Regions from separate parts of the Arthrobacter sp. UKPF54-2 genome, predicted to be linked through region 3. Evidence: predicted binding sites of a transcription regulator. Region 3 holds the regulator's gene; each other region holds the start of a gene.

Region 1 (2,253 bases), 750 kb from region 3:
GCCGGGACCGGAACCGACCAGGACAAAAAACAACTTGCCCTGTGTCGACGCCCCGGCAAGTCTTCGGGCCTGCTCCGGATCTGCCGCCACCACCATCAGCCCGTCGGTCTCCGCCGTGTCGAGCCACTGGCCGGTTCTGCCGCCCCGGGCCGAGGTCCACAGCACCGGCACCGCCGTGGCGAGCAGCTGCGCCGGTGCCGCCTGCTCGAGGTCGCCGCCGCCGGTCATGACCACGTTGATGAGCTGGCCGGGGGCTACCAGCTGGACGGAGGCGGGGTCGGCCATGCGCAGCGGCACGGCGGCGGCCCCCGGCGGGCTGCCGGCCAGCATCCCGGGTCCCACAAGGAGGGAGTCCGCGAGGAGCTGGCCTTTCCGCAGCGCCACGGCGAGCTGTTTGCCCTCCAGCGCGGCGGGATCGAGGGCGCCGCCGGGGAGCAGTCCGGGGGGCACCTGGACAACGGCAAGGTCGGAGGCCGCCAGCACTTGGCCTGCCGGGAGATCCCGGGCGGCCGCCCACGCGGAAGAAGTCGCCGCCGGTGCCGGCGTCAGCTGCTGCACGGCCAGGCCGGCGGCGACGCACAGCAGGAGGGCCACCACGAGCCGGCGGTTGCGCCGGAGCCAGCGGCTGGCGCGCCGCTTTGGCGGGACTTTGCGGGAGGCGCCGTGCCGGAACGTGCGCGGCGGCCGGGACCGGCCCGGGAACCAGGGCGGTGCTGGTGGCTGCGGCGGGCGCGGACGGTAACTGCGGGCCATGCCACCACGCTAGGACCGGCCCGGATGCCGGGGCAGTGCTAGGTGCGGCTATGTGGACAACGCGACGCGTGAGCGCCGGCCGGGCGCCGGCTTGCATAGGGTGCCGGCCGGGCGCCGGCCCGGCGGGACAGCGCCGGGTCCGGCGTCGGCGTCCTTAGCTGGCTGCGGCGGAAGCCGAAGCGGGAGCGGCAGGAGCTGCCGCCGGGGCCACGGTGCTTCCCTTGGAGTCGCGGGAGTCGGTCCGGTAGAAGCCGGAGCCCTTGAAGACGACCCCGACGCTGTTGAACTTCTTGCGCAGGGTCCCCTCGCACTCGGGGCAGGACGTCAGCGAGCTGTCCGTGAAGGACTGCACAATCTCGAAGGCGTGGCTGCAGTCCTTGCAAGCGTATGCATACGTGGGCACTGGGTTCCTCCTCTGGGGCAAACGAGCAGGTCCCGGGCTGTTGTGCCATAAACGCTGGCATTAGCAGTCGCAGGGCCTGAGTGCCAATTCTATCACCCGGCGGGCGCGGCTACGGCTGGTCGGAGAGCCGGACGAGACCCCCCGGCGTCAACGCGGCAGCAACCTTCCGGTCGAAGGACTCCGCGGGAATGCTGCCGGCGGCCAGCACCTCGGCGTCATACACCAGGGCCACCGTCGGCAGCGGTCCGGTCGGGGACACCGGCACGCCCCACGGCAGTTCCTCGAGAGCGGCCAGGAACTTGTCGTAGTAACCGCCGCCCTGGCCGATCCTGTTGCCGGTGCGGTCCAGGGCCGTGGCGGGCAGGAAGAGGCCGGCCACCCCCAGCATCACGGAGGTGTCGAGCCGGTCGCCGACGGGCTCCTGGATGGGGGCGAAGCGGCTGCGGACAAACTCCGACGCGGGGGTCCAGTACACCCAGCTCAAGGCCAGGCCGGGCTCGCAGACCGGGAGCAGCACCTGGTGGCCGGCGTTGTGCAGCGCGGCCAGCAGGGGGAGGGTGGGAGGCTCGGAGCCGACGCCGAGGTAGGCCGCGAAGGTGCGCCGCCCGCCGTCGGCCAGAGCCGATGCCCACGCCAGGCCGTGCCGGGCGAGGGCTGCGCCGGCGGCGTCCAGCTCCGGCTGCGAGAGGGCGGCCCGGCCGCGCCGGTGATGGGAGCGGATCTCGTCCTTGCTGCTCATGTGCGGGCTTGTCCTTTCGGCCGGGCGGCGCCGTCGTGCAGGGCGGCCACGGCAGCCCTGCCGGCGGGGGAGAATTACCTGATGTTTGCCCCCTCCGCTAGATTAGTCGAGTGATTACACCCAACGCCTCCGTCCGTAAGGCCGTCATCCCCGCAGCGGGCCTCGGCACCCGTTTCCTTCCCGCCACCAAGGCGATGCCCAAGGAGATGCTGCCCGTCGTGGACAAGCCGGCCATCCAGTACGTCGTCGAGGAAGCCGTGAACGTGGGCCTCAACGACGTCCTGATGATCACCGGACGCAACAAGCGGGCCCTCGAAGACCACTTCGACCGCGTGCCCACGCTGGAGGCGACGCTGGA
Region 2 (2,253 bases), 1.2 Mb from region 3:
CCGGTGCGTTCCTGGCTGGTGACGCTGCGCGGGGAGCCCGCCACAACCATCATGATCATCCTGGCCATCGTTTTCGGACCCATCGGGCTGCCCATCATCATCCTGGTGGTCACCGTGGCCTGGGGCCTGCTGGCCAAACACGCCTGGCGGCCGATGGTACTGGCCGGCGCCATGCTGACCGGGGTCATTCTGGCGCAGCTGATCGGCCGGACGGTGGGACGGCAGCGGCCGCCCGTGGACCTGATGCTTTTCGGGGCCGACTCCACGTTCTCGTTCCCCTCCGGGCATGTCCTGGGCGCGTGCGACTTCCTGCTCGTCACAACGTTCCTGGTCTTCTCCCGCCGCCAGAACCCCAAGGCCGCCGTCGCGGGCTTCGCTGTGGCCGGCGTCGGCATCTTTTTCGCCGCCGTCAGCCGGCTGTACCTGGGCTACCACTGGACCACCGACGCCCTTGCCTCGCTGTCCATCTCGTTCGTGATCCTGGGCGCCGTGATCCTGCTGGACACCTGGCGGACGGCCCGGATCCCGGGGGAGCCCGTCACCGGCGAACTCTCCAAGCCGGAGACCGGCGCCGACTAGGCGGGCAGGGACTGCGGGGCGCGCTGCCGGTCAGCGCGCCCCGCGGCGTTTAAGTTCCGCACGCAGCCGGGCGTTGGCCGTCTCCAGCTCCAGCACCTTGGCCACGCCGGCCAGGTTCAGGCCCTCCTCCAGCAGTTCGCCGATCCGGCGCAGCACCGCCAAATCCGTGTCGCTGTACTGCCTGGTGCCGCCCGCCGTCCGGTCCGGCGTCAGCAGGCCCTTCCGTTCATACAGCCGGATGTTCTGCTGCCCTGTCCCCACCAGCTGTGCCACCACTGAGATCGCATACACGCCGACGTCGGGCCCCCGTTCCGCCATGACCTCGCCTCCTTCATCCCTCGGGAGATTTCCCCTTGCAGTAGTCTCGCACTAGTGCTATAAAAAATCTATATCCACTACCACAGATAATTGCGGGCTGGATACGAACAGGAATTGGACTCTCTTTGATGAAGGAGTGGTAAGTGATGTTGATGCGTACCGACCCGTTCCGCGAACTGGACCGGCTGACGCAGCAGGTGTTTGGAACGACGGCCCGCCCGGCCGCCATGCCGATGGACGCATGGCAGGAGGACGGCGAGTTTGTGGTTGCGTTCGACCTTCCCGGCGTCAACGTTGACTCGGTGGATCTCGACATCGAGCGCAACGTCCTCACGGTGAAGGCCGAGAGGCGCGACCCGACGCAGCCCAACGTCGAACTGCTGGCCTCCGAGCGGCCCCGCGGGGTGTTCAGCCGCCAGCTGATCCTGGGCGACAGCCTCGACCTGGACCACGTCAAGGCCCACTACGCCGACGGCGTCCTGACCCTCCGCATCCCCGTGGCGGAGAAGGCCAAGCCGCGGAAGATCGAAATCACCCACACGCAGGACAAGCTGCAGGAGATCGGGAAGTAACCCCGGCCCCGGCCCCGCGGCCGGGGCATTCGGGGACCAGAGTCCGGGAAGCAGAGCGCGGGGATCAGGCCCGTCCGGGCCGGCCTGATCCCCGCCGGATCGCTGGAGGGGGTGGAACGATGAACCGTGACCCGCGTGGGTTCTACGCCGCCCTGCAGGTGGCGCCGGACGCCACGCCGGCGGAGATCCAGCGCTCTTTCCGTGCGCTCATGCGGCTCCGGCACCCGGATCGGGAGGCAGCCGCCGCCCCAGCCGTTGCCGGCGCCGAGCCCGGCGCCGCGGACCGGGCCGCGGACGAGGTGCGGCTCATCCTGGAGTCGTTCGCCGTCCTGAGGAATCCGGCGTCGCGAGCGGAGTATGACCCCGCCGTACGGTCCCCGGCCGCCGGGCCCGCGGCGGCCGAAGGCCGCAGTATCCCGGTCCGGCACCACCGGGACCGGGAACCGGTGCTGCGGGTGACCCCGGTGCGGTGGGAGCGTCCGGAATGACCGCGGCGCCGGGACTCCCGGCCCGCTTTGCCAGGCAAGGAAGTCCAAGAAAAGGAGTACGGCCATGAGCGCATGGCGGCGTTACGATTCGCACCTGATGCCGGCCTTTCACGAACGCTTCGAGGAGCGGTGGGGCGAGGGAACGGCACCGTTCCTTGACCCGGAGGCCCACGAATTGCCCCTCCCGCGTGCGCAGTGGATCAACGTGGACACCGGGGCGGCGCTGGCAGTGGTGCCCATCTGGTCCGCCGAGGACAGCCAGCAGCGTTCCTTCGGGGTGTTCTATTTGCCACCAG
Region 3 (2,253 bases):
ATGCCCAGCACGGCCGGGCGGATGGCCTGCCAGACGTCCACGTACGGGTGACCCACTATCAGCACGTTGCCGGCGGCCCCCGGGGACGCCATCACGGCGTCGGCGATCCGGGACTCCTTCGAATCCGGAACGAGGTGGTCCACCAGCACACCGAGACGCCGTGCCGGGCCGGGCCCGAACTCCTTCACGGCGGCAGCGAGGTCGTCGATGCCGTGCAGCGGCTCGACGACGATGCCCTCGACCCGCAGGTCATCGCCCCAGACCTTCTCGACGAGCTCGGCGTCGTGCTTGCCTTCCACCCAGATCCGGCTGGCCTTGGCCACCTGGGCGCGCTGTCCGGCCACCCGCACCGAGCCGGAGGCCGTGCGCGCCCCGGCCCCCGCAGCGGGGGCCCGGGGGGCGGGCGGCATGAGCCGGATGGGCTGGCCTTCCAGCAGGAAGCCGAAGCCCAGCCGGAAGGAACGGGACTTGCCGCGCCGGTCTTCGAGGGCCACGACGTGCATGCCGCCGGACTTCTCCACCCGGGTCACGGCGCCCACCCAGCCGGACTGTACGTCCTCCAGCACCATGCCGCGCTCCACCGGGATTTCAGGGAGCTGGGCCTTGGCGGGGGCGGACAGGTCCTGCGGTCCCCAGTTCTGGTACGTCATCTGCTACACACTGCTTTGCGCTCGGAAATTTCGGGGGAGGGAACGGCCCCTCGGCCTGCGGTGTGCCCGGAAACACCTCTTCCGGCGGTCACGCCCGCAGCGAATCCAATGCTAACAACGGCCCGAGTCATATTAGACTGGTTAGCACTTAGGCATGTCGAGTGCTAACCACGGGTTCCCGGGCGCGTCCCGTCACGCCCGGCGGCACCCGGCTCAGTGAAAACAGGTCGATTGGAGGTGGGGCGTGAGCGAGCCACGCAAACTTGAAGTGCTGCGCGCCATCGTGGAGGACTACGTCCATTCCCGTGAACCGGTCGGATCCAAGGCGCTGGTGGAGCGGCACCACCTGGGCGTCTCCAGCGCCACGATCCGCAACGACATGGCAGCCCTGGAGGACGAGGGCCTGATCACGGCGCCGCACACCAGCGCCGGGCGGATCCCCACCGACAAGGGCTACCGCCTGTTCGTGGACCAGATTTCGGCCGTGAAGCCGCTGTCCCCGGCGGAACGCCGAGCCATCCAGGCGCTGCTGGAGGGCTCCGACGACCTCGACGACGTCCTCGACCGGACCGTGCGGCTGCTCTCGCAGCTGACGAACCAGGTCGCCGTCGTGCAGTATCCGCTGCTGAGCAGGGCCCGGGTCCGGCACATCGAATTTGTGCTGCTGGCACCGCGCAAGGTGCTGACCGTGCTGATCGCGGACACCGGCAAGGTCGAACAGCGGGTGATCGACGTCGGCCAGGACCTCGGCGACGAGACCCTCGCGGAACTGCGCACCCTGTTCCTGGCCAAACTGTCGGGCACCCCGTTGAACCTGCTGCCACAATCGCTGCAGGCAGTCGCGGACAGCTGCCCGCCGGCGCGGCGCGGCGCGGCGCAGGCCCTCGCCCGCGGGCTTGAGTCGCTGGCGGCGAGCAGCCGCGAGGAACGGATGGTCATGGCCGGCACGGCCAACTTGGCACGGTCCAACGTGGACTTCCCGCTCAGCATCGGGCCTGTGCTCGAGGCCCTCGAGGAGCAGGTGGTGATGCTGCGCCTGCTCAGCGACATGGCGCAGGACCCCCGTGGCGTCACCGTCAGTATCGGGCGGGAGAACCCCTACGACGGCCTCTCCGAGGCCTCCGTGGTGGCCACCGGCTACGGCCCGGACGCCACCGCCAAGGTCGGGGTGCTCGGACCCACGCGGATGGACTATCCCACCACCATGGCCGCCGTCCGTGCGGTGGCCCGTTACCTTTCACGGATCCTCGGGCCCTGACGGCCCGGCTCCGGCACCAGACGTCTTGCCCGTAACAGGCAGTGCCCCACCGGCAATACAACCAGGAAGAGATACACACTTTGAGCAGCCACTACGACGTTCTTGGAGTCTCCCGCGAAGCGACGGGGGAAGAAATCAAGAAGGCCTACCGCAAACTCGCGCGGACCCTGCACCCCGACGTGAACCCCGGTAACGACGCCTCGGACCGGTTCAAGGCGGTTACGCACGCCTACGAGGTGCTCTCCGATCCGCAGAAACGCCGGGTCTACGACACCACGGGCAACGAGAACGGCACCGACAACGGCTTCGGCGGCGGCTACGCCGGGCAGGGCTTCGCCTTCCAGG

The links. Region 3 encodes HrcA, which represses chaperone genes, less so after heat shock. Its sites were predicted from a motif close to TTNGCACTCGNNNNNNNCGAGTGCNAA; they were not measured.
Region 1: the regulator HrcA is predicted to act here: its motif matches at 1,217-1,243, upstream of E7Y32_RS09720 (FmdB family zinc ribbon protein).
Region 2: the regulator HrcA is predicted to act here: its motif matches at 932-958, upstream of E7Y32_RS07790 (Hsp20/alpha crystallin family protein).

The regions. Positions count from the first base shown of each region.
Region 1 covers NZ_CP040174.1:2,114,904-2,117,156, forward strand. Annotated here, with positions in the region: gene E7Y32_RS09715 (RcpC/CpaB family pilus assembly protein) at 1-753, opposite strand, end outside; gene E7Y32_RS09720 (FmdB family zinc ribbon protein) at 908-1,156, opposite strand; gene E7Y32_RS09725 (5-formyltetrahydrofolate cyclo-ligase) at 1,266-1,895, opposite strand; gene galU (UTP--glucose-1-phosphate uridylyltransferase GalU) at 2,006-2,253, shown strand, end outside.
Region 2 covers NZ_CP040174.1:1,708,536-1,710,788, forward strand. Annotated here, with positions in the region: gene E7Y32_RS07780 (phosphatase PAP2 family protein) at 1-579, shown strand, start outside; gene E7Y32_RS07785 (MerR family transcriptional regulator) at 610-897, opposite strand; gene E7Y32_RS07790 (Hsp20/alpha crystallin family protein) at 1,044-1,469, shown strand; gene E7Y32_RS07795 (DnaJ domain-containing protein) at 1,589-1,957, shown strand; gene E7Y32_RS07800 (hypothetical protein) at 2,022-2,253, shown strand, end outside.
Region 3 covers NZ_CP040174.1:2,869,681-2,871,933, forward strand. Annotated here, with positions in the region: gene E7Y32_RS13225 (DUF3097 domain-containing protein) at 1-650, opposite strand, end outside; gene hrcA (heat-inducible transcriptional repressor HrcA) at 895-1,908, shown strand; gene dnaJ (molecular chaperone DnaJ) at 1,989-2,253, shown strand, end outside.